2 regions of the Pseudomonas sp. GNP014 genome follow, and region 1 is predicted to be linked to the other one. Evidence: predicted binding sites of a transcription regulator. Region 1 holds the regulator's gene; the other holds the start of a gene.
The links. Region 1 encodes sigma-54, which starts transcription at its own class of promoters, with help from an activator protein. Its sites were predicted from a motif close to ANTGGCATNNANNTTGCTNT; they were not measured.
Positions count from the first base shown of each region.

Region 2: a site for sigma-54 is predicted at 4,381-4,400, ahead of ACXX9E_RS14775 (CmpA/NrtA family ABC transporter substrate-binding protein). Genes of this name have one in related genera too.

Region 1 covers NZ_JBTGUS010000001.1:2,254,701-2,264,698, reverse strand. The annotation lists gene ACXX9E_RS10035 (KdsC family phosphatase) at 1-458, shown strand, start outside; gene lptC (LPS export ABC transporter periplasmic protein LptC) at 467-1,039, shown strand; gene lptA (lipopolysaccharide transport periplasmic protein LptA) at 1,026-1,571, shown strand; gene lptB (LPS export ABC transporter ATP-binding protein) at 1,571-2,296, shown strand; gene ACXX9E_RS10015 (RNA polymerase factor sigma-54) at 2,481-3,974, shown strand; gene hpf (ribosome hibernation-promoting factor, HPF/YfiA family) at 4,048-4,356, shown strand; gene ptsN (PTS IIA-like nitrogen regulatory protein PtsN) at 4,369-4,833, shown strand; gene rapZ (RNase adapter RapZ) at 4,836-5,693, shown strand; gene ACXX9E_RS09995 (HPr family phosphocarrier protein) at 5,709-5,984, shown strand; gene ACXX9E_RS09990 (ZIP family metal transporter) at 6,065-6,958, opposite strand; gene ACXX9E_RS09985 (superoxide dismutase) at 6,989-7,600, opposite strand; gene ACXX9E_RS09980 (DUF2753 family protein) at 7,602-8,042, opposite strand; gene ACXX9E_RS09975 (class II fumarate hydratase) at 8,070-9,446, opposite strand; gene ACXX9E_RS09970 (FagA protein) at 9,427-9,834, opposite strand; gene pmbA (metalloprotease PmbA) at 9,997-9,998, opposite strand, start outside.
Region 2 covers NZ_JBTGUS010000001.1:3,271,228-3,281,225, reverse strand. The annotation lists gene rlmKL (bifunctional 23S rRNA (guanine(2069)-N(7))-methyltransferase RlmK/23S rRNA (guanine(2445)-N(2))-methyltransferase RlmL) at 18-2,288, opposite strand; gene rmf (ribosome modulation factor) at 2,819-3,034, shown strand; gene ACXX9E_RS14780 (quinone-dependent dihydroorotate dehydrogenase) at 3,273-4,292, opposite strand; gene ACXX9E_RS14775 (CmpA/NrtA family ABC transporter substrate-binding protein) at 4,519-5,730, shown strand; gene ACXX9E_RS14770 (ANTAR domain-containing response regulator) at 5,746-6,321, shown strand; gene ACXX9E_RS14765 (nitrate/nitrite transporter) at 7,028-8,239, shown strand; gene ACXX9E_RS14760 (bifunctional protein-serine/threonine kinase/phosphatase) at 8,247-9,917, shown strand.

The DNA.
Region 1 (9,998 bases):
TCACCGACGGTCGCCTGTACTTCCTTGAAGACGGCAGCGAATTCAAGACCTTCAACACCCTCGACGGCCAAGGCATCAAAATGCTGATGAACGCCGGCGTGCAGACCGCTATCATCAGCGGTCGCAAGACCCCGGTGGTCGAGCGTCGGGCGAAAAACCTGGGGATTCCCCACCTGTTTCAGGGCCGCGAAGACAAACTGGTCGTTCTCGACGGCCTGCTTGAAGAACTGGGCCTAAGCTATGAGCAGGTGGCCTACCTCGGTGACGACCTGCCTGACCTGCCGGTGATTCGCCGCGTCGGCCTCGGCATGGCCGTGGCGAATGCCGCCGACTTCGTGCGTGAACACGCTCATGGCGTGACCCGGGCACGTGGTGGCGAAGGTGCCGCCCGCGAATTCTGCGAATTGATCCTGCGCGCCCAGGGCCGCCTCGATGCGGCCAACGCCGCGTACCTGTGAGCCAAACCATGTTTAGCAAAAAATTTCGCAATTTCCTGCTGTTCGGCTGCATAGCGGCGCTATTTGCAGCGGTCGGTTACTGGAACATCAGCCCGGGGCGCTTCCTCGACAAGCCTGCGGTCACGTCCATCGAGAACCCGATCGACTGGTATGCGACCAACACGCATACCCTGCAGTACCTGCCGGACGGCAAGGTGCAGTACGAAATGACTTCCGACAAGGCCGAGCACGTCAAGGCCACCGACATCACCCTGGTCACCAAGCCCGACCTGAACATGTACCGCGGCACGGAATTTCCGTGGCACGTGACCAGCGAGCGCGGCGAAGTGAATTCGGGCGGTACTCAGGTCGAATTGATCGATTCTGTGCGCATCAAGCGCACCGATGAGAAGAACCGCGATCTGCTGGTCACCTCCACGCGCATGACAGTGTTCCCACAGGACCAATATGCGCAGACCGAGCAACCCGTTAGAATCGACGGCGCTGGCGGTGTATCGACTGGCGTAGGCATGAAAGCGTATCTGAAGGAAAGCAGGATACACCTGCTATCGAACGTAAGAGGACAGTATGAGGCTCGTTAAAACCCTCCCTATTTTGCTCAGTCTGGGCGCAGCACTGGGAAGCGTGAGCGCCTGGGCTCTGCCGAACGATCAGCAGCAACCAATCCGCATCCAGGCCGACGACGCCCAACTGGACGACAAGAACGGCATCGCCACCTATAAAGGTGACGTGATCATCACCCAGGGTTCGATGAAGGTGACCGGCAACACCGTGACCATCACTCGCACCCCGAGCGGTGATATCGACGTGGTGACCTCGGTGGGCAACCTCGCCTACTTCGAACAACTGCAGACCGCTGGCGACACCAAGCCGGTTCAGGGCTGGGGTGTGACGATCCAGTACCATGCCGCGCAGAATCGCGTCGTACTGATCGACAAGGCCAAGGTTGTCGACAAGGACAACAACACCACCCAGGGCGAGAAAATCGTCTACGACACCGTGAAGAAACTCGCCAGCGCCGGTCGCGCGACCGGCAGCAAGGTCACCGAATCGCGTCCGCGTATCGACATGGTGATCCAGCCGAAGAAGAAAACCGACGAGAAAACCCAGTAATGGCAACTCTGAAAGCTCAGCACCTGGCCAAGGCCTATAAAAGCCGCCAGGTCGTGCGTGACGTCAGCCTGTCGATCGACAGCGGCCAGATCGTCGGCCTGCTCGGCCCTAACGGCGCCGGCAAGACGACGTGCTTCTACATGATCGTCGGCCTGGTGCAGGCCGATCAGGGCCGCGTACTGATCGACGATCTGGACGTCAGCCACCAGCCGATGCACGGTCGTGCCAAGGCCGGTATCGGCTATCTGCCGCAAGAAGCGTCGATCTTCCGCAAACTGTCGGTGGCCGACAACATCATGGCCATCCTCGAGACCCGCCCGGAACTCGACAAGGCAGGCCGTCGCAAGGAGCTGGAAAGCCTGCTGCAGGAATTCCACATCAGCCACATCCGCGACAACCTCGGCATGAGCCTGTCCGGTGGTGAACGCCGCCGGGTGGAAATCGCCCGCGCCCTGGCGACTGCACCGAAGTTCATCCTGCTCGACGAACCGTTCGCCGGTGTCGACCCGATCTCGGTCGGCGACATCAAGCAGATCATCCACCATCTCAAGGCCAAGGGCATCGGCGTACTGATCACCGACCACAACGTCCGCGAGACGCTGGACATCTGCGAAACCGCTTACATCGTCAACGACGGCCAGTTGATTGCCGAAGGCGACGCAGAAACCATTCTGGCCAACGATCTGGTCAAAGAAGTGTATCTGGGTCACGAGTTCCGCCTGTAAGCGCGACGTCCCGGTGGTTCGCGAGGGCGCTGTATCGTTGAAGCAGTTTTTTATACGTTTTAATTGTTACAGCGCTCTAGGCAAACACTTCAGTTTCAGGCATATAATTTGCTTAAGTTTGGCGCTTCGGCGCCCTGTAGTGGATGGCGCATAGCGCCGGCGAATAAGGTGTTAAGCCCCTGCCATGAAACCATCGCTAGTCTTGAGAATGGGCCAGCAGCTGACGATGACACCGCAGCTGCAACAGGCCATCCGCCTGCTCCAATTGTCGACCCTGGATCTGCAACAGGAAATCCAGGAGGCCCTGGAATCCAATCCGATGCTCGAACGCCAGGAAGAAGGCGACGACTTCGACAACTCCGACCCGCTGGCCGACAACGCCGAACACAAGCCCAATACCGAAATCCAGGAACCTTCCTACCAGGAATCCGCCCCGACGGTGGACAACCTCGAGGAGGGCGAATGGAACGAGCGCATCCCCAACGAGCTGCCGGTCGACACCGCGTGGGAAGACGTCTACCAGACCAGCGCCAGCAGCCTGCCCAGCAGCGATGATGACGAGTGGGATTTCACCACCCGCACTTCTGCCGGCGAGAGCCTGCAAAGCCACCTGTTGTGGCAACTCAATCTTGCCCCGATGTCCGACACCGATCGCCTGATCGCCGTGACGCTGATCGACTGCATCAACAACCAGGGCTACCTGGACGAGACCCTTGAAGAGATTCTCGAGGCATTCGACCCGGAACTGGATATCGAACTGGACGAAATCGAAGCCGTCCTGCACCGCATCCAGCAATTCGAGCCGGCCGGTATCGGTGCGCGCAACCTCGGTGAATGCCTGCTGCTGCAACTGCGCCAGTTGCCCGCCAAGACGCCGTGGCTCGCGGAAGCCAAACGCCTGGTCACCGATTACATCGACCTGCTCGGCAGCCGGGATTACAGCCAGTTGATGCGCCGCATGAAGCTCAAGGAAGACGAGCTGCGCCAGGTCATCGAACTGGTGCAAAGCCTCAATCCGCGTCCCGGTTCACAGATCGAATCGACCGAAGCCGAATACGTGGTACCGGACGTCATCGTGCGCAAGGACAACGAGCGCTGGCTGGTCGAACTGAACCAGGAATCAGTGCCACGCCTGCGGGTCAACGCGCAGTACGCCGGTTTCGTCCGTCGCGCCGACACCAGTGCCGACAACACCTTCATGCGCAATCAGTTGCAGGAAGCCCGCTGGTTCATCAAGAGCCTGCAGAGCCGCAACGAGACCCTGATGAAAGTTGCCACGCAGATCGTCGAGCATCAGCGCGGCTTTCTGGAGTACGGCGACGAGGCCATGAAACCGCTGGTCCTGCATGACATCGCTGAAGCGGTAGGCATGCACGAATCGACGATTTCCCGGGTGACCACGCAGAAATTCATGCATACCCCGCGCGGTATTTATGAACTGAAATACTTTTTCTCCAGCCACGTCAGCACCTCCGAAGGCGGCGAATGCTCGTCCACGGCGATCCGCGCGATCATCAAAAAACTGGTTGCCGCGGAAAATCAGAAAAAGCCGTTGAGTGACAGCAAGATCGCTGGTTTACTGGAGGCACAAGGCATTCAGGTGGCTCGCCGCACCGTCGCCAAGTACCGCGAATCCCTCGGGATCGCGCCTTCGAGCGAACGCAAGCGGTTGATGTAAGCCACGTTACAGCGTTCCAGTGGCAGGCTATCCAGCCTGCCGCTTTATGCACTGGCAACGAAGGAGAAGCTGTATGCAAGTCAACATCAGTGGACACCAACTGGAAGTGACCGAACCTCTGCGCGATTACATCAATGAGAAACTTCAACGATTAGAGCGCCATTTCGACAAGATCACCAACGTGCAAGTCACGATGTGCGTCGAAAAGCTGAAGCAGAAAATCGAAGCCACCTTGCATATTCCCGGCAGCGAAGTGGTCGCCAACGCAGAAGATACTGATATGTATGCTGCGATCGACTCACTCACCGACAAGCTGGATCGCCAACTCAAAAAGCATAAGGAAAAGACCCAGAGCCTGCTCCAGGGCGCTACCGGTCGATAACCCCCCTACTCCATGATCCGACTTGAAAGTATCCTGACCCCCGGCCGTTCCCTCGTGAACGTGCCGGGCGGCAGTAAAAAGAAAGCCCTCGAACAGATTGCCAACCTGATCGCCCGTGAAGTGCCTGATCTGGAGATGCAAGATGTCTTCGAGGCGTTGATTGCCCGTGAAAAACTCGGTTCCACCGGTTTTGGTAACGGCATCGCCATTCCTCATTGCCGCCTCAAGGGTTGCGAAGCGCCAATCAGCGCATTGATGCACCTTGATGCACCCATCGATTTCGATGCCATCGACGGCGCTCCGGTTGACCTGCTGTTCGTCCTGCTGGTGCCGGAAGCTGCCACCGATGCTCACCTGGAATTACTGCGCCAGATCGCCAGCATGCTCGATCGCAAGGAAGTTCGTGAAAAACTGCGCAGCGCATCGAGTAACGAAGCCTTGTATCAGGTCGTCCTGAGCGAGCAGAACGGTCACTAATCATGCGCTTGATCATTGTCAGCGGCCGCTCCGGCTCGGGTAAAAGCACCGCCCTGGATGTCCTTGAGGACAACGGCTATTACTGCATCGATAACCTGCCGGCCGGCCTGCTGCCGGAACTGGCCGAACGCGCGCTGATTCATACCGAGCTGGCGCAACCGCTGGTGGCCGTGTCGATTGATGCGCGCAACCTGCCCAGCCATCTGTCGCGCTTTCCGGAGCTGCTTGAAGAAGTCCGCAGCCGCCACATCCAGTGCGATGTGTTGTACCTGGATGCCGACGAAGAAACCCTGCTCAAGCGTTTTTCGGAAACCCGTCGCCGCCACCCTTTGAGCACGGCCAATCGTTCGTTGGCCGAAGCGATCAGTGATGAAACCGCTCTCCTCGGCCCGATTGCCGATCTGGCCGACCTGAAAATCAACACCACCAACCTCAACCTCTACCAGTTGCGCGACACCATCAAGTTGCGCCTGCTGAACCAGCCGGAGCCGGGAACGGCCTTTCTGGTCGAGTCATTTGGCTTCAAGCGCGGGATGCCGGTGGATGCGGACCTGGTGTTCGACGTCCGCTGCCTGCCCAATCCTTACTGGAAACCGGAGCTGCGCGCGCAGTCCGGGCTGGACGCACCCGTGGCCGAGTACCTGGCGGCGCAACCGGAAGTCGAGGAGATGTTTCAGGACATTTTCAGCTATCTGCACAAGTGGCTGCCGCGCTTCGCCGCGAGTAACCGCGCCTACGTCACCATTGCCATTGGCTGCACCGGCGGGCATCACCGCTCCGTCTACCTGACCGAACGCCTGGGTCAGGCCCTGCAGAAAACCCTGAAGAACGTCCAGGTTCGCCACCGCGACCTCACTTAAAGGATTCACACCGCGATGCCTGCTCTGGAAATCGAAATCATCAATAAACTGGGCTTGCATGCCCGCGCGTCCGCCAAGTTCGTTGGCGTGGCCGGCCAATATCCCGATTGCACGATCAGAGTGGGTCGCACACCGGAGACCACGGTCGATGGCAAAAGCATCATGGCGATGATGATGCTGGCTGCCGGCAAGGGCACCAAAATCTATCTGAGTACCGAAGGCCATCAGGAACAGGAAGCGCTGGATGCGCTGGTGGCGTTGATCAATAACTACTTCGACGAAGGTGGTTGAAAGCCACAAACAGGCTATCGCAGCCCTCAGCGCACAAATCCCCCTGTAGGTGCTGCCGAGGCTGCGATCTTTTGATCTCTTCAACCCAACGCCGTATCCATCACCATCATCAAACAGAAGCCGATCAACAAGCCAAGACTGGCCAGCTTGTCATGGCCATTGCGTCGCGACTCCGGGATTACTTCGTGAGTCACCACCAGCAACATCGCCCCCGCCGCCAGTGCCAGCCCCAATGGCAATAACAACTCCGCCAGGCTGACCAGCCACGCACAGAGCAGTGCAAACACCGGCTCGACCAGACCTGACGCCGCGCCGATCAAAAACGCTTTGCCCCGTGACATTCCTGCCCCCGCCAGTACCAGCGCAATCACCAGACCTTCCGGCACATCCTGCAGGGCAATGCCCATCGCCAGGCTGTCGGCATCGGGCATGCCGCCGCCGGCGGAAACGCCGACCGCCATGCCTTCCGGGATGTTATGGGCAATGATGGCGAACACGAACAGCCAGATCCGTGGCGCAATCACTGGATGCTCGACAGTGCCAACGAGCATTTCCGGTGAAGCTCCCGAGACCTTGCGATCGACCAGAAACAGGCCGAACGCCCCGAGCATGATGCCGAAGCAGATCAGCCCGCTCGCAGCCCACGGGGTCAAGCCAAGACCTTCTGCAGCGGCGATACCTGGCACGATCAGCGAAAACGCCGTCGCCGCCAGCATCACCCCGGCACCGAAGCCGAGCAAGGTATCGCCAAGCGCCTGCGGCATGTTGCGAATCACCAGCACCGGCACCGCGCCGAGCGCGGTGCCCAAGGCGCAGAGTGCTCCCCCCTGCAAGGCCCGCGACAGTCTCGGTTCAAGGTCCAGCCATTGCAGTCCGTGGGCGACCAGCAAGGTCATGCCCGCCAGCAGCAATAGCGATCCCACCGCGTAACGAAACATACGCCCACTGCCGATCGCCAGTGTTTCAGTGCCCATAGTCAACCCTGGATGGTTTTTGTAGAAGGCTTACACCAGTGCGGCCCGATAGCGCGCAGCGACTTCAGGCCAATTGATCACGTTGTAGAACGCGCTGATGTACTCCGGGCGACGGTTTTGGTAGCGCAGGTAATAGGCGTGCTCCCAGACGTCCAGACCGAGAATCGGTGTGTTGCCGTTCATCAACGGGCTGTCCTGGTTGCCGCTGCTCTCCACCAGCAGTTTTTTCTCCGGCGTGACGCTGAGCCAGGCCCAGCCACTGCCAAAGCGGGTCAGCGCAGCCTTGGTGAACGCTTCTTTGAAACTGTCGAGGCCGCCCAGTTGCTCATTGATGGCTTCGGCCAGCGCACCTTCCGGCTTGCCGCCGCCGTTGGGCGCCATGACTTCCCAGAACAGCGAATGGTTGGCGTGTCCGCCGCCCTGATTGATGACCGCCGCACGGAGTTTTTCCGGCAGTTGTTGAACGCTGGCGACCAGTTTCTCGACCGGCCACTCGGCAAACTCGGTACCTTCAATCGCTGCGTTGAGGTTGTTGATGTAGGTCTGGTGATGCTTGGTGTAGTGAATCTCCATGGTCTGCGCGTCGATGTGCGGCTCCAGCGCATCGTAGGCGTAAGGCAAGGCAGGCAAGGTAAAAGCCATTTCAATGAACTCCATGGTGATGGGTGGCAGGCGCACGGCGTGCATTGCCGGTGTCGGGATGCAGCAGACGCTGGGTACGCGGGTACTCGCCGTGTTCGCTGATGAAATTCAGCAGTTCGACATAGCTCTTGCTGCTCTGGCGCAGTGCCGCTTCCCGCAGGGCCATGCGCAGGCGCTCGTCCTGCATGGTCTGCAACAGCCGTTGGTGGATCGCGCAGAGATATTCGGCGCTTTCCTCCGGCTGATTCAGGCACAGGTGCAGATCCGCCAGGTTGTGGTGGGAGATGACGCAGGCCGCCACCGCTTCATCGGCATCCGGCCAGCGCTCGAACAACACTTGCGCCAGGGCCAGCGCTTGCAGATAAGCCTCACGGGCATCTATCAGTTCGCCCAGCATGAAGCAGCGATTGGCCCGTTCGATCGTGCGTTTCCAGTGCTCCATGGTGAACCTCCAAAGCGGTTACGGGATTTACACGCCGCCGGCGGTGAGTTTCTCGGGATTGAGCAACTCTTCCAGCTGGCTGCGCGACAGGTTGGTATGTTCCAGCGCGACGTCGATCACCGGACGACCCTGCTTGTAGGCCTGCTTGGCGATTTCCGCAGCTTTCTGGTAACCGATGATCGGGTTGAGTGCGGTGACCAGAATCGGGTTGCGCGCCAGCGCTTCCTTGAGCCGCGACTCGTTGACCTTGAAGCTGGCGATGGCCTTGTCACCGAGCAGACGGCTGGAATTGGCCAGCAGTTCGATGCTGCTCAGCAGGTTCTGGGCAATGATCGGCAGCATCACATTCAGCTCGAAATTGCCCGACTGCCCGGCGATGGTGATCACCGAGTCGTTGCCGATCACTTGCGCGGCGACCATGGCGGTGGCTTCCGGAATCACCGGATTGACCTTGCCCGGCATGATCGACGAGCCGGGTTGCAGGCCTTCAAGCTCGATTTCGCCAAGGCCGGCGAGCGGGCCGGAGTTCATCCAGCGCAGGTCGTTGGCGATTTTCATCAGTGACACGGCGGTGGCCTTGAGCTGGCCGGAGACGGCGACGGCGGTGTCTTGCGAGCCGATCAGCGCGAACAGGTCCTTACCCGGCGTGAACTGCACATGGGTCAATTGGCTGAGTTGACGGCTGAAACAGGCGGCAAACTCGGGATGCGCGTTGATCCCGGTGCCCACCGCCGTGCCGCCCTGCGCCAGACACTGCAGGCTCGGCAGCAAATCCTGCAGATGGCTGATGTTGGCCTTGAGCTGCTGCGCCCAACCGTTCAACACCTGGCTCATGCGCACGGGCATCGCGTCCATCAAATGCGTGCGCCCGGTTTTGACGTGGTGATGCACTCGTGCGGCTTTCTTTTCGATCACCTGCACCAGGTGCAGCAGCGCCGGCAGCAGTTGTTCGTGCAACGCCAGGGCGGCACTGACGTGAATGGTGGTCGGGATGATGTCATTGCTGCTCTGGCCGCAGTTGACGTGATCATTGGGATTGACCGGCTCGTCGAGCAGACGGCTGGCGAGGGTCGCGAGCACTTCGTTGGCGTTCATGTTGGAACTGGTGCCAGAACCGGTCTGGAAGATATCCACCGGAAAATGCTGCATGAAATCGCCTTCGAGCAAACCTTGGGCGGCGTCACTGATGGCCTTGCCCTGGGCGGCGCTGAGCTGGTTGAGTTCAACGTTGGCGCGGGCGGCCGCAGCTTTCGCCAGAATCAGCGCGCGGATGAATTGTCTCGGCATCGGCTTGCCGCTGATCGGGAAGTTATCCACGGCGCGCTGGGTCTGTGCGCCGTAGAGAGCGTCCACCGGCACCTGCAGTTCGCCCATGCTGTCACGCTCAATACGTGTCTTGGTCATCTGAAAATCCTTGTACCCGGTCAATGAGAGAAATCGAGGGAAGCAACTCACAGGTCGCGAGCTGCCAGGTGTAGCGTTGCCAGCGCTGGAGCCGGCAGACGCACAGCGACAGGCGCTCCATGTCCCGCAATGGGCGCCAGGCTTGATCGAGACACAGGCTGCGCCAATGCCACGGCAAGGCGATGTCGGTGGCCGTGTCGAGCAGCAGACGGAAGGAAGTTTCAGCGATGGTCCACGGAGAAGTTGCCGTACAACAGGCCAGGTACCGGCCTTCGGCGAGGTAGTGTTCGATCAGGCGCGGCTCGTCGGAATCCATCGCGCAACGGATCTGGCGACTCATCCAGCGCCAGCTTTCGAGGTACGGCTGCTCGTGCAGGGCAGAACTCATGATCCGGGACTCATTCTAAGATGAGATTTATTATTAAATGATAATGAGAACCAAAACAAGCATGAGCTGTGCATCAAATGGTGGGAGCGGGATTTGTGCGCTACAAAAAAAGGCGCGCCACCCAGAGGGATGGCGCGCCTTTTTTTGTGTGACGGGCCGAGCTT
Region 2 (9,998 bases), 1.0 Mb from region 1:
TCCAACTTTGGCAAGTGTCAACGAGCCGTGATTTTCCAGGCGCGGTGGATCTTGGTGTTGCGGGCGAAATCCGGATCAATGGTTTGCGCGCTGATTTCCTCGACCGCATAGCGCTCGGTCAGGTTTTCCTCCAACTGGAACTTGCGGAAGTTGTTGGAGAAATACAGCACGCCACCGGTTGCCAGACGCGCCATCGCCAGGTCGATCAACTGCACCTGATCACGCTGCACGTCGAAGATGCCTTCCATGCGCTTGGAGTTGGAGAAGGTCGGCGGATCAATGAAGATCAGGTCGTACTCGTCGCGGCTGCTTTCCAGCCACGCCATCACATCGCCCTGCTCCAGACGGTTCTTGTCAGAGAAACCGTTCAGCGACAGGTTGCGGCGTGCCCAGTCGAGGTAGGTTTTCGACAGGTCGACGCTGGTGGTGCTGCGTGCGCCGCCCTTGGCCGCGTGCACGCTGGCGGTCGCGGTGTAGCAGAACAGATTGAGGAAGCGTTTGCCGGCGGCCTCTTTCTGAATGCGCATGCGCATCGGCCGGTGGTCGAGGAACAGGCCGGTGTCGAGGTAGTCAGTGAGGTTGACCAGCAACTTCACACCGCCTTCGCTCACCTCATTGAACTTGCCCTGCGCCGCCTGACGCTCGTACTGCTTGGTGCCACTCTGGCGCTCGCGGCGTTTGACCACCACGCGGCTCTTGTCGACATTCAGTGCCTGCGGGATCGCTGCCAAGGCGTCGAACATGCGCGCCGAGGCTTTTTCCGGGTCGATCGACTTCGGCGCGGCGTATTCCTGGACGTGCACCCAGTCGTGGTACAGGTCGATGGCCATGGCGTATTCCGGCATGTCGGCATCGTAGACGCGGTAGCAGTCGATGCCTTCGCGCTTGACCCACTTGCTCATCGCCTTGAGATTCTTTTGCAGGCGGTTGGCAAACATCTGCCCGCCCTCACTCAAGCGCGGCTGCTCGATCACCGGGGCCGGAGCGGGCGTCGGTTTGATCGGGTTGCCGTTCTTGTTGAACTTGCGCTCTTGCGGCTCGTCCGGGGTCTGGTCGTAAGCCGCTTGTTCGCGTTCGGCCTGACGCTGCTCCGGGGTACGACGCTCGCCAGTGACGAACTGATCCGGCAGCACCTTGATCAGCAGCAGCTTGCACGGCAGCGCGCCGTTCCAGAACGAATACTGTTTGTGGCTGCGGATGCCCATGCGCTTGCCCAGGTCCGGCGCGCCGGTGAACACCGCGGCTTCCCAGTTCAGGCAGGCCTGACGCAGGCGCTCGCCGAGGTTCTGGTAGAGGTACAACAGACTGGCTTCGTCACCCAGACGCTCGCCGTACGGCGGGTTGCAGATCACCAGACCTTTCTGGTTCTGGTCCGGACGCGGCTCGAAGGTCGCGACTTCGCCCTGGTAGATCTTGATCCACTCGCTCAGACCGGCGCGCTCAACGTTGTTGCGGCCCGGCTGAATCAGACGCGGGTCGGCTTCGTAGCCGCGAATCCACAGCGGTGGCTTGGCCAGACCGGCAGCGGCACGCTCGACGGCTTCTTCATGGAGCTTTTTCCACAGCGCCGGGACGTGACCGAGCCAGGCGGTGAAGCCCCACTGCTCGCGGCGCAGGTTCGGCGCCATGTCGGCGGCGATCATGCCGGCCTCGACCAAGAACGTACCGACACCGCACATCGGGTCAGCCAGCGCGCCGCCTTCGGCCGCAATGCGTGGCCAGCCGGAACGGATCAGAATCGCCGCGGCGAGGTTTTCCTTCAGCGGCGCCGCGCCCTGCTGCAAGCGATAGCCGCGCTGGTGCAGGCTGTGGCCAGAGAGGTCGAGGGAGAGGATCGCTTCGCCGCGATCCAGACGCAGGTGAATGCGCAAGTCCGGGTTGAGCTTGTCGATGCTCGGGCGATCACCCTGCGGGGTGCGCAGTTTGTCGACGATGGCGTCTTTGACTTTGAGGGCACCGAAGTGGGTGTTGTCGATACCCGAGCCGTGGCCGCTGAATTCGACAGCCAGGGTGCCGTCGGCCAGCATGTGATCCTGCCAGTCGATGTCGAGCACGCCGTGATACAGGTCTTCGGCGTCCTTCATCGGGAAACGCTTGAGCACCAGCAACACGCGGTTGGCCAGACGCGACCAAAGGCACAGGCGATAAGCGGTTTCCATGCTCGCCATGCCACGCACGGCGGAAGTGTGCTCGCGCGCTTCTTCAAGGCCAAGCCCGACGGCTTCCTCGATGAGCAGGCCTTCAAGGCCTTTAGGGCAAGTGAGGAAGAGTTCGAAACGGTCGGACATGGTATTTCCAGAGCCTTTGGCTAGTGAATCGGCAACGCATTGCCGATCCGGTTTTCAATCAGGCGCTTTTCTAAAAGAGCGCCCGCGTGGCACGAAGGTGTGCCGTTCCATCCCCGCTGCTCGGGTTAAAGGAGCTTAGATGCCGGGACAGATAAAAAAGTTGATGAAACAAAAAGTCTTAAAGCGACCCTTCGTCGCTTATTAACCTAGCGCAAACGTGGGTCATTCTCACTAAAGGATTAACCCCACCATCCGCCGCGGAGCCGATCATACCGGGGTTTGCTGAAAAAACGTTCATGAAACCCGTCGTTACTTATGGCTGTAGCACTATTTTCGTTACGTCCTTATGACAAAACGATCATTCCCTCGGTGTGACTCATTGGTTAGAACTGACCACAGGTTGACGTCGCAACGGCGTCAACACCTTGGCTCGCCACGCCGGCAGCGAGCCGCACCCCGGCAGAGTTTTCTGCCAGACCTCGGTTGAGGTCAACGCGACACAAACAGTCAACAAGTGAGGGAAACACCCTATGAGAAGACTTAAGCGTGATCCGTTGGAAAGAGCATTTTTGCGCGGATATCAATATGGCGTTGGTGGCAAATCCCGTGAGCTTTGCCCATTTACTCTACCGTCGGTACGCCAAGCCTGGATCAACGGCTGGCGAGAAGGACGCGGCGACAACTGGGACGGTATGACCGGCACTGCGGGAATCCACAGACTCAACGAACTTCACGCCGTTGGCTGACACAGGGCACTGACTGCAACACGACAATCTGAATTTCTAGCGACTTACCATGCACGTCCTTCCCGGACGGCGGGCTACGGCCCAAGGGCTCCTTCGAGGAGCCCTTTTTTATGCCTGTCACATTATTTGTGCTGCACACACCTGTGGGAGCGAGCTTGCTCGCGAAAGCGTCTATTCAGTCAATATCTACAGAGACTGACACACCGCTTTCGCGAGCAAGCTCGCTCCCACAATTGGATCAGCGCAGGGCAGCGATGGCGTCGACCGATTCGCGGATCAGCGCCGGGCCTTTATAGATGAAGCCCGAATAAATCTGCACCAGGCTCGCACCCGCCGTAATCTTCTCGGCCGCATGCTTGCCTTCAGTAATGCCGCCGGCCGCGATGATCGGCAACCGGCCACCCAGTTCCGCCGCCAGCACCTTCACGGTGTGGGTGCTCTTGTCACGCACCGGGGCGCCAGACAGACCGCCCGCCTCGTCACCGTGCTCCATGCCTTCGACGCCGACGCGGCTCAGGGTGGTGTTGGTGGCGATCACCGCGTCCATTCCGGTCTCGATCAGCGCCTGAGCCACTTGCGCGGTCTCTTCATCGGTCATGTCCGGAGCGATCTTGATCGCCAGCGGCACATGCTTGCCGTGGCGCAGGGCCAGCTCGGCGCGACGCGCCGCCAGATCCGCCAGCAACTGCTTGAGCGAATCACCGAACTGCAGGCTGCGCAGGCCCGGGGTGTTCGGCGAGCTGACGTTGACCGTGACATAGCTGGCATGGGCATACACCTTGTCCAGGCAGATCAGGTAATCGTCCACCGCGCGCTCGACCGGGGTGTCGAAGTTCTTGCCGATGTTGATCCCCAGCACGCCGTTGTATTTGGCTGCAGCGACCCGCGCCAGCAGGTTATCCACACCGAGGTTGTTGAAGCCCATACGGTTGATGATCGCCTCGGCTTCCGGCAGACGGAAGATTCGCGGTTTCGGGTTGCCCGGCTGCGGACGCGGGGTCACGGTGCCGATTTCGACAAACCCGAAGCCCAGTTGCGCAAAGCCGTCGATGGCCGCGCCGTTCTTGTCCAGACCGGCCGCCAGACCCACCGGGTTCGGGAAGTCCAGGCCCATGACCGTCACCGGCACGTGCGCCGGCTTCTTGCACAGCATGCCGTTGAGCCCCAGACGCCCACCCGCGCCGATCAGATCCAGCGACAGATCGTGAGAGGTTTCCGGGGAAAGTTTGAACAACAGCTGACGGGCCAGGGTGTACATGGGCGGCGATGACTCGGGCGGCGAAAAGAGGCGGCGATTATAGCCGGGCAACACCCCGGCGCGCGAGGCGCACGCGCAAATCGCCGCGAGTGGCATATGCCTTGCACCTTTCCCCGGTATCAGCCTGCAAGCCAACGACGGCGTGCGGCTCAGGACAATGGCGTCGTCCTCGGTTTTTGCCTGTGCAAAAGCCCGGGACGGCGTTTTTTTTTCAAGGTGGCTTTTTATGAATGATTCGTCCGTCGGGCCGCTGGCCTGGGTCAATGGCAGTGATGCCCCGGAAAAAAGCGCGATCGACCTCGGTTTCATGGCCCTGAGCGATTGCGCCTCGGTCGTCGTCGCTGCCACTCAAGGCTTCGCCCAGCCTTATGGCCTGACCCTCAACCTCAAGCGCCAGACGTCGTGGGCCAATCTGCGCGACAAACTGGTCAGCGGTGAACTCGACGCCGCCCATAGCCTTTACGGCCTGATCTACGCCGTCCATCTGGGCATCGGCGGCGTCGCTTCGACGGACATGGCGGTGTTGATGGGCCTGAACCAGAACGGTCAGAGCCTCAACCTTTCCCACGGCCTGCAAAACCTCGGCGTGATCAGTCCTGAAGCGCTGGATCGCCACGTGCACCAAAGCCGCGCAAAACTGACCTTCGCCCAGACGTTTCCCACCGGCACCCATGCCATGTGGCTCTACTATTGGCTGGCGAGCCAGGGCATTCATCCGTTGCAGGATGTCGACAGTGTGGTGGTGCCGCCGCCGCAAATGGTTGCGCACTTGCAGGCCGGGCGCATCGACGGATTTTGCGTTGGCGAACCGTGGGCAGCCAGCGCGGTGCAGCAGGATCTCGGTTTCACGATGGCGACCAGCCAGAGTATCTGGCCCGATCACCCGGAAAAAGTCCTTGGCTGCACCCGCGAATTTGTCGAGCAGTACCCCAATACCGCGCGGGCGCTGGTGATGGCGGTCCTGGAAGCCAGCCGCTTTATCGAAGAAAGCCCGGAAAACCGCCGCAGCACCGCACAATTGCTCAGCGCGCCGGAATATCTGGACGCTCCGCTTTCGTGCATCGAACCGCGTTTTCTCGGTGATTATGCCGACGGCCTCGGCAATCGCTGGCAGGATCCGCACGCGCTGCGTTTTCACGGCAACGGCGAGGTGAATCTGCCGTATCTGTCGGACGGTATGTGGTTCATGACCCAGTTCCGCCGCTGGGGCCTGCTGCGCGAAGACCCGGATTACCTCGCCGTCGCCCGCCAGGTTCAGCAACTGGATATCTACCGCGACGCCGCCACCGCTGTCGGCGTCGCCGCGTGGGGCACCGACATGCGCAGCAGCCAGTTGCTCGACGGCAAGGTCTGGGACGGCAGCGATCCGGCCGGTTTCGCCCGCAGCTTTAAGCTGCACGCCCTGAGCGATGACGCTCCCCTACTCGCCCGCCGCTGACAGGAGACCGCCAACATGTTGCGCATTCTGCTGATCAACGACACGGCGAAAAAAGTCGGGCGTCTGAAAGCCGCGCTGATTGAAGCCGGTTTCGAGGTGATCGACGAATCCGGTCTGACCATCGACCTGCCAGCCCGCGTCGAAACGGTGCGCCCGGACGTAATCCTGATCGATACCGAGTCACCCGGCCGCGATGTCATGGAACAAGTGGTGCTGGTCAGCCGCGACCAGCCCAGGCCGATCGTGATGTTTACCGATGAACATGATCCGGGGGTGATGCGTCAGGCGATCAGGTCCGGGGTCAGCGCCTACATCGTCGAAGGCATTCACGCACAACGCTTGCAGCCGATTCTGGATGTGGCCATGGCGCGCTTCGAAAGCGATCAGGCCTTGCGTGCGCAACTGCAGGCGCGCGACCAGCAACTGGCCGAGCGCAAGCGCATCGAGCTGGCCAAGGGGTTGCTGATGAAGATGAAGGATTGCAATGAGGAAGAGGCCTACACCCTGATGCGCCGCCAGGCCATGAGCCGGCAGCAGAAGCTGATTCAGGTGGCGGAGCAGATCATTGCCATGAGTGAGTTGCTTGGCTGAAAAGCTCTGGCTGCTTGAAAAGCCCCTCACCCTAGCCCTCTCCCGGAGGGAGAGGGGACCGATCGAGGTGTGCTGGCGTAAAACATCGACCTGAAAGACCGAGTCGATTATGGATTCACAGCAGAAATCACAGGTCGGCGTACTTCGCGAGCATCCCCCAATCAGTCCCCTCTCCCTCCGGAAGATGGAGAGGGGACTGATCGAGGTGTCTGGCGTCAAACATCGACCTGAAAGACCGGGTCGATTATTGATTCACAGCAGAAATCACAGGTCGGCGTACTTCGCGAGCATCCCCTAATCAGCCTCCTCTCCCTCCGGAAGAGGGAGAGGAGGCTGATCGAGGTGTCTGGCGTCAAACATCGACCTGAAAGACCGGGTCGATTATGGATTCACAGCAGAAATCACAGGTCGGCGTACTTCGCGAGCATCCCCCAATCAGTCCCCTCTCCCTCCGGGAGAGGGCTAGGGTGAGGGGCTTTTGATCTTTCACTTGTTGGCACAAATCTCGCTAAGTAAAACGCACAGGTAACCAACGGCGGTTGCCCCACCCACGACAAAGACGTCGCTCACCCGTTTGCCCTTCATGGCGAAACAGGTAGCGGCGTTTTTTGCGTTTTGGCCCCACAGCCCGGGGCCGGTGGTGCGGCCGTGGTGGCGCCCCACCTGCTGTGACTCCTATCGAGACTCTTTTCAGCTGAGGTGCGCGATGAATTCAAGCTTCTGGAAATCCGGCCATACCCCGACCCTGTTCGCGGCCTTCCTGTATTTCGACCTGAGTTTCATGGTCTGGTACCTGCTCGGCCCGCTGGCGGTGCAAATCGCCGCCGACCTGCACCTGACCACGCAACAACGCGGTCTTGTGGTGGCGACGCCGATTCTGGCCGGGGCGGTGCTGCGCTTTGCGATGGGCATGCTGGCTGATCGTCTGTCACCGAAAACTGCCGGTCTGATCGGCCAGGTCATCGTGATCTGCGCACTGTTCGGTGCGTGGAAACTCGGTATCCACAGTTACGAACAGGCTCTGCTGCTGGGTCTGTTCCTCGGCATGGCCGGTGCGTCGTTCGCTGTGGCCCTGCCATTGGCGTCACAGTGGTATCCGCCGCAGCATCAGGGCAAAGCCATGGGCATTGCCGGTGCAGGCAACTCTGGCACCGTGTTCGCCGCGCTGATTGCACCGGTGCTGGCGGCTTCGTTTGGCTGGAGCAATGTGTTCGGTTTCGCCTTGATCCCGCTGATACTGACACTGGTGCTGTTCGCCTGGCTGGCGAAAAACGCCCCTGAGCGGCCGAAAGCCAAAGCGATGGCTGACTACTTCAAAGCCTTGGGCGACCGCGATAGCTGGTGGTTCATGTTTTTCTACAGCGTCACCTTCGGCGGTTTCATCGGCCTGGCCAGCGCCCTGCCCGGCTACTTCAACGACCAATACGGCCTGAGCCCGGTCACGGCGGGTTACTACACCGCGGCCTGCGTATTCGGTGGCAGTTTGATGCGGCCGCTGGGTGGCGCGCTGGCGGATCGCTTCGGCGGCATCCGCACCTTGCTGACGATGTACACCGTCGCTGCCGTCTGCATCGCTGCCGTCGGGTTTAACCTGCCAAGTTCCTACGCCGCGCTGGCACTTTTCGTCTGCACCATGCTCGGTTTAGGGGCAGGCAACGGCGCAGTGTTCCAACTGGTGCCGCAGCGTTTTCGTCTGGAGATCGGCGTGATGACCGGGTTGATCGGCATGGCCGGCGGTATCGGCGGATTTGCCTTGGCCGCCGGCATGGGCGCGATCAAACAGAGCACCGGCAGCTACCAACTGGCCCTGTGGTTGTTCGCCAGCCTCGGCGTACTGGCGTGGTTTGGCCTGCACGGCGTCAAGCGTCGCTGGAGAACCACCTGGGGTTCGGCAGCCGTGACGGCGGCGCGGGTCTGAGGCGTCGATGGCCCTGCAACTGAGTTTTGCCGAAGCCAGCGCCACCGGGCCGCGTGCGGAGAATCAGGACGCTTTGCGTCTGGTCACGCCCGCTCCGGCACTGGCGGCGAGCAAGGGTTATCTGTTCGCTATCGCTGATGGCGTCAGCCAGTGTGCCGATGGCGGACTGGCTGCGCGTTCGACCTTGCAGGCGCTGGCGCTCGACTACTACGCCACACCGGAAACCTGGAGCGTGGCACAAGCACTGGATCGCCTGCTGCTCGCGCAAAATCGTTGGCTGCAGGCCAATGGCGGTGGCCAACCCTTGCTCACCACCGTCAGTGCTGTGGTCATGCGTGGTCGGCGTTTTACCCTCGCCCACGTTGGAGATTGCCGGGTGTATCGCTGGCACGGCGATAGTTTGCAGCGGATCTCTGAAGATCACGTCTGGGATCAGCCGGGTATGCAGCACGTGCTCAAGCGCGCGCTGGGGCTGGATCAGCATCTGGTGCTGGATTTTCTCGACGGAGAGCTGCGTGACGGTGAAAGCTTTGTGCTGCTCAGTGACGGTGTCTGGTCAACGCTGGGCGATACCGCGATTGCAGCGATTCTGCGTGATCAGCCGGATCTGCGCAGCGCCGCGCAAACACTGGTCAACGCGGCGCATCTGGCGGGGAGTCAGGACAATGCCAGTGCATTGCTGGTGCGCGTCGATGCGCTGGGTGAAGCAAATATCGGCGATGCATTGATTCATTTGCAGCAATGGCCGCTGCCGCCGCCGCTGAAACCTGGCCAATCCTTCGAAGGCTGGCAGGTTCAGGGGATTGTCGCTCAGAGTCAGCAATCGCTGCTGTATAGGGTTGTCGATGGACAAGGCCAGATGTGGTTGCTGAAAACCCTGCCGTCGCGCAGCGCCGATGATCCTCACGCCGGGCAAGCGCTGCTGTCCGAGGAATGGTTCCTGAAACGTGTGGCCGGCCGGCACTTTCCTGAAGTCCATGCCTGCCAGCAGCGTCAGCATTTGTACTACGTGATGCGGGAATATTCCGGGACGACGCTGGCGCAGCTGTTTCAACAGTACGGCCCATTGCCGCTGGCGCAATGGCAGGATATTGCCGAGCGCCTGCTGCGCGCGGTGGGGCTTTTGCATCGACGGCAGATTGTGCACCGGGACATCAAACCGGAAAACCTGCATTGGGGTGACGACGGTGAGTTACGTCTGCTGGATTTTGGTTTGGCGTATTGCCCGGGCTTGTCCGAAGACGCGCCGTCAACGCTGCCCGGAACCCCAAGTTACATCGCCCCGGAAGCGTTTCGCGGGGATCCGCCGAGTGTGCAGCAGGATTTGTATGCGGTCGGCGTGACCCTGTATTTCCTGCTCACCGGGCATTTTCCCTATGGCGAGATTGAGGCGTTTCAGCGGCCGCGCTTTGGCGTGCCGGTAAGCGCCAGTCGTTATCGGCCGGATCTGCCGGAATGGTTGGCGCAGAGTCTGGAGCGTGGTGTGGCAGCGGATCCGCAGCAGCGTTTTGAAACGGCTGAAGAGTGGTTGCTGGTGTTGGAACAGGGCGAGCGGCGCAGTTTGAGCGTGCGTCCTCGACCGTTATTGGAGCGGGAGCCGCTGAAGGTCTGGCGGACGATGGCGTTGCTGGCATTGCTCGGGAATCTGGTGCTGCTGGTTTTGTTGTTTCACAGTTGAACCGCATCGCGCCATTCGCGAGCAAGCTCGCTCCAACAGGGGATTTGTGAACACCACAGCCCCCAGTGGGAGCGAGCTTGC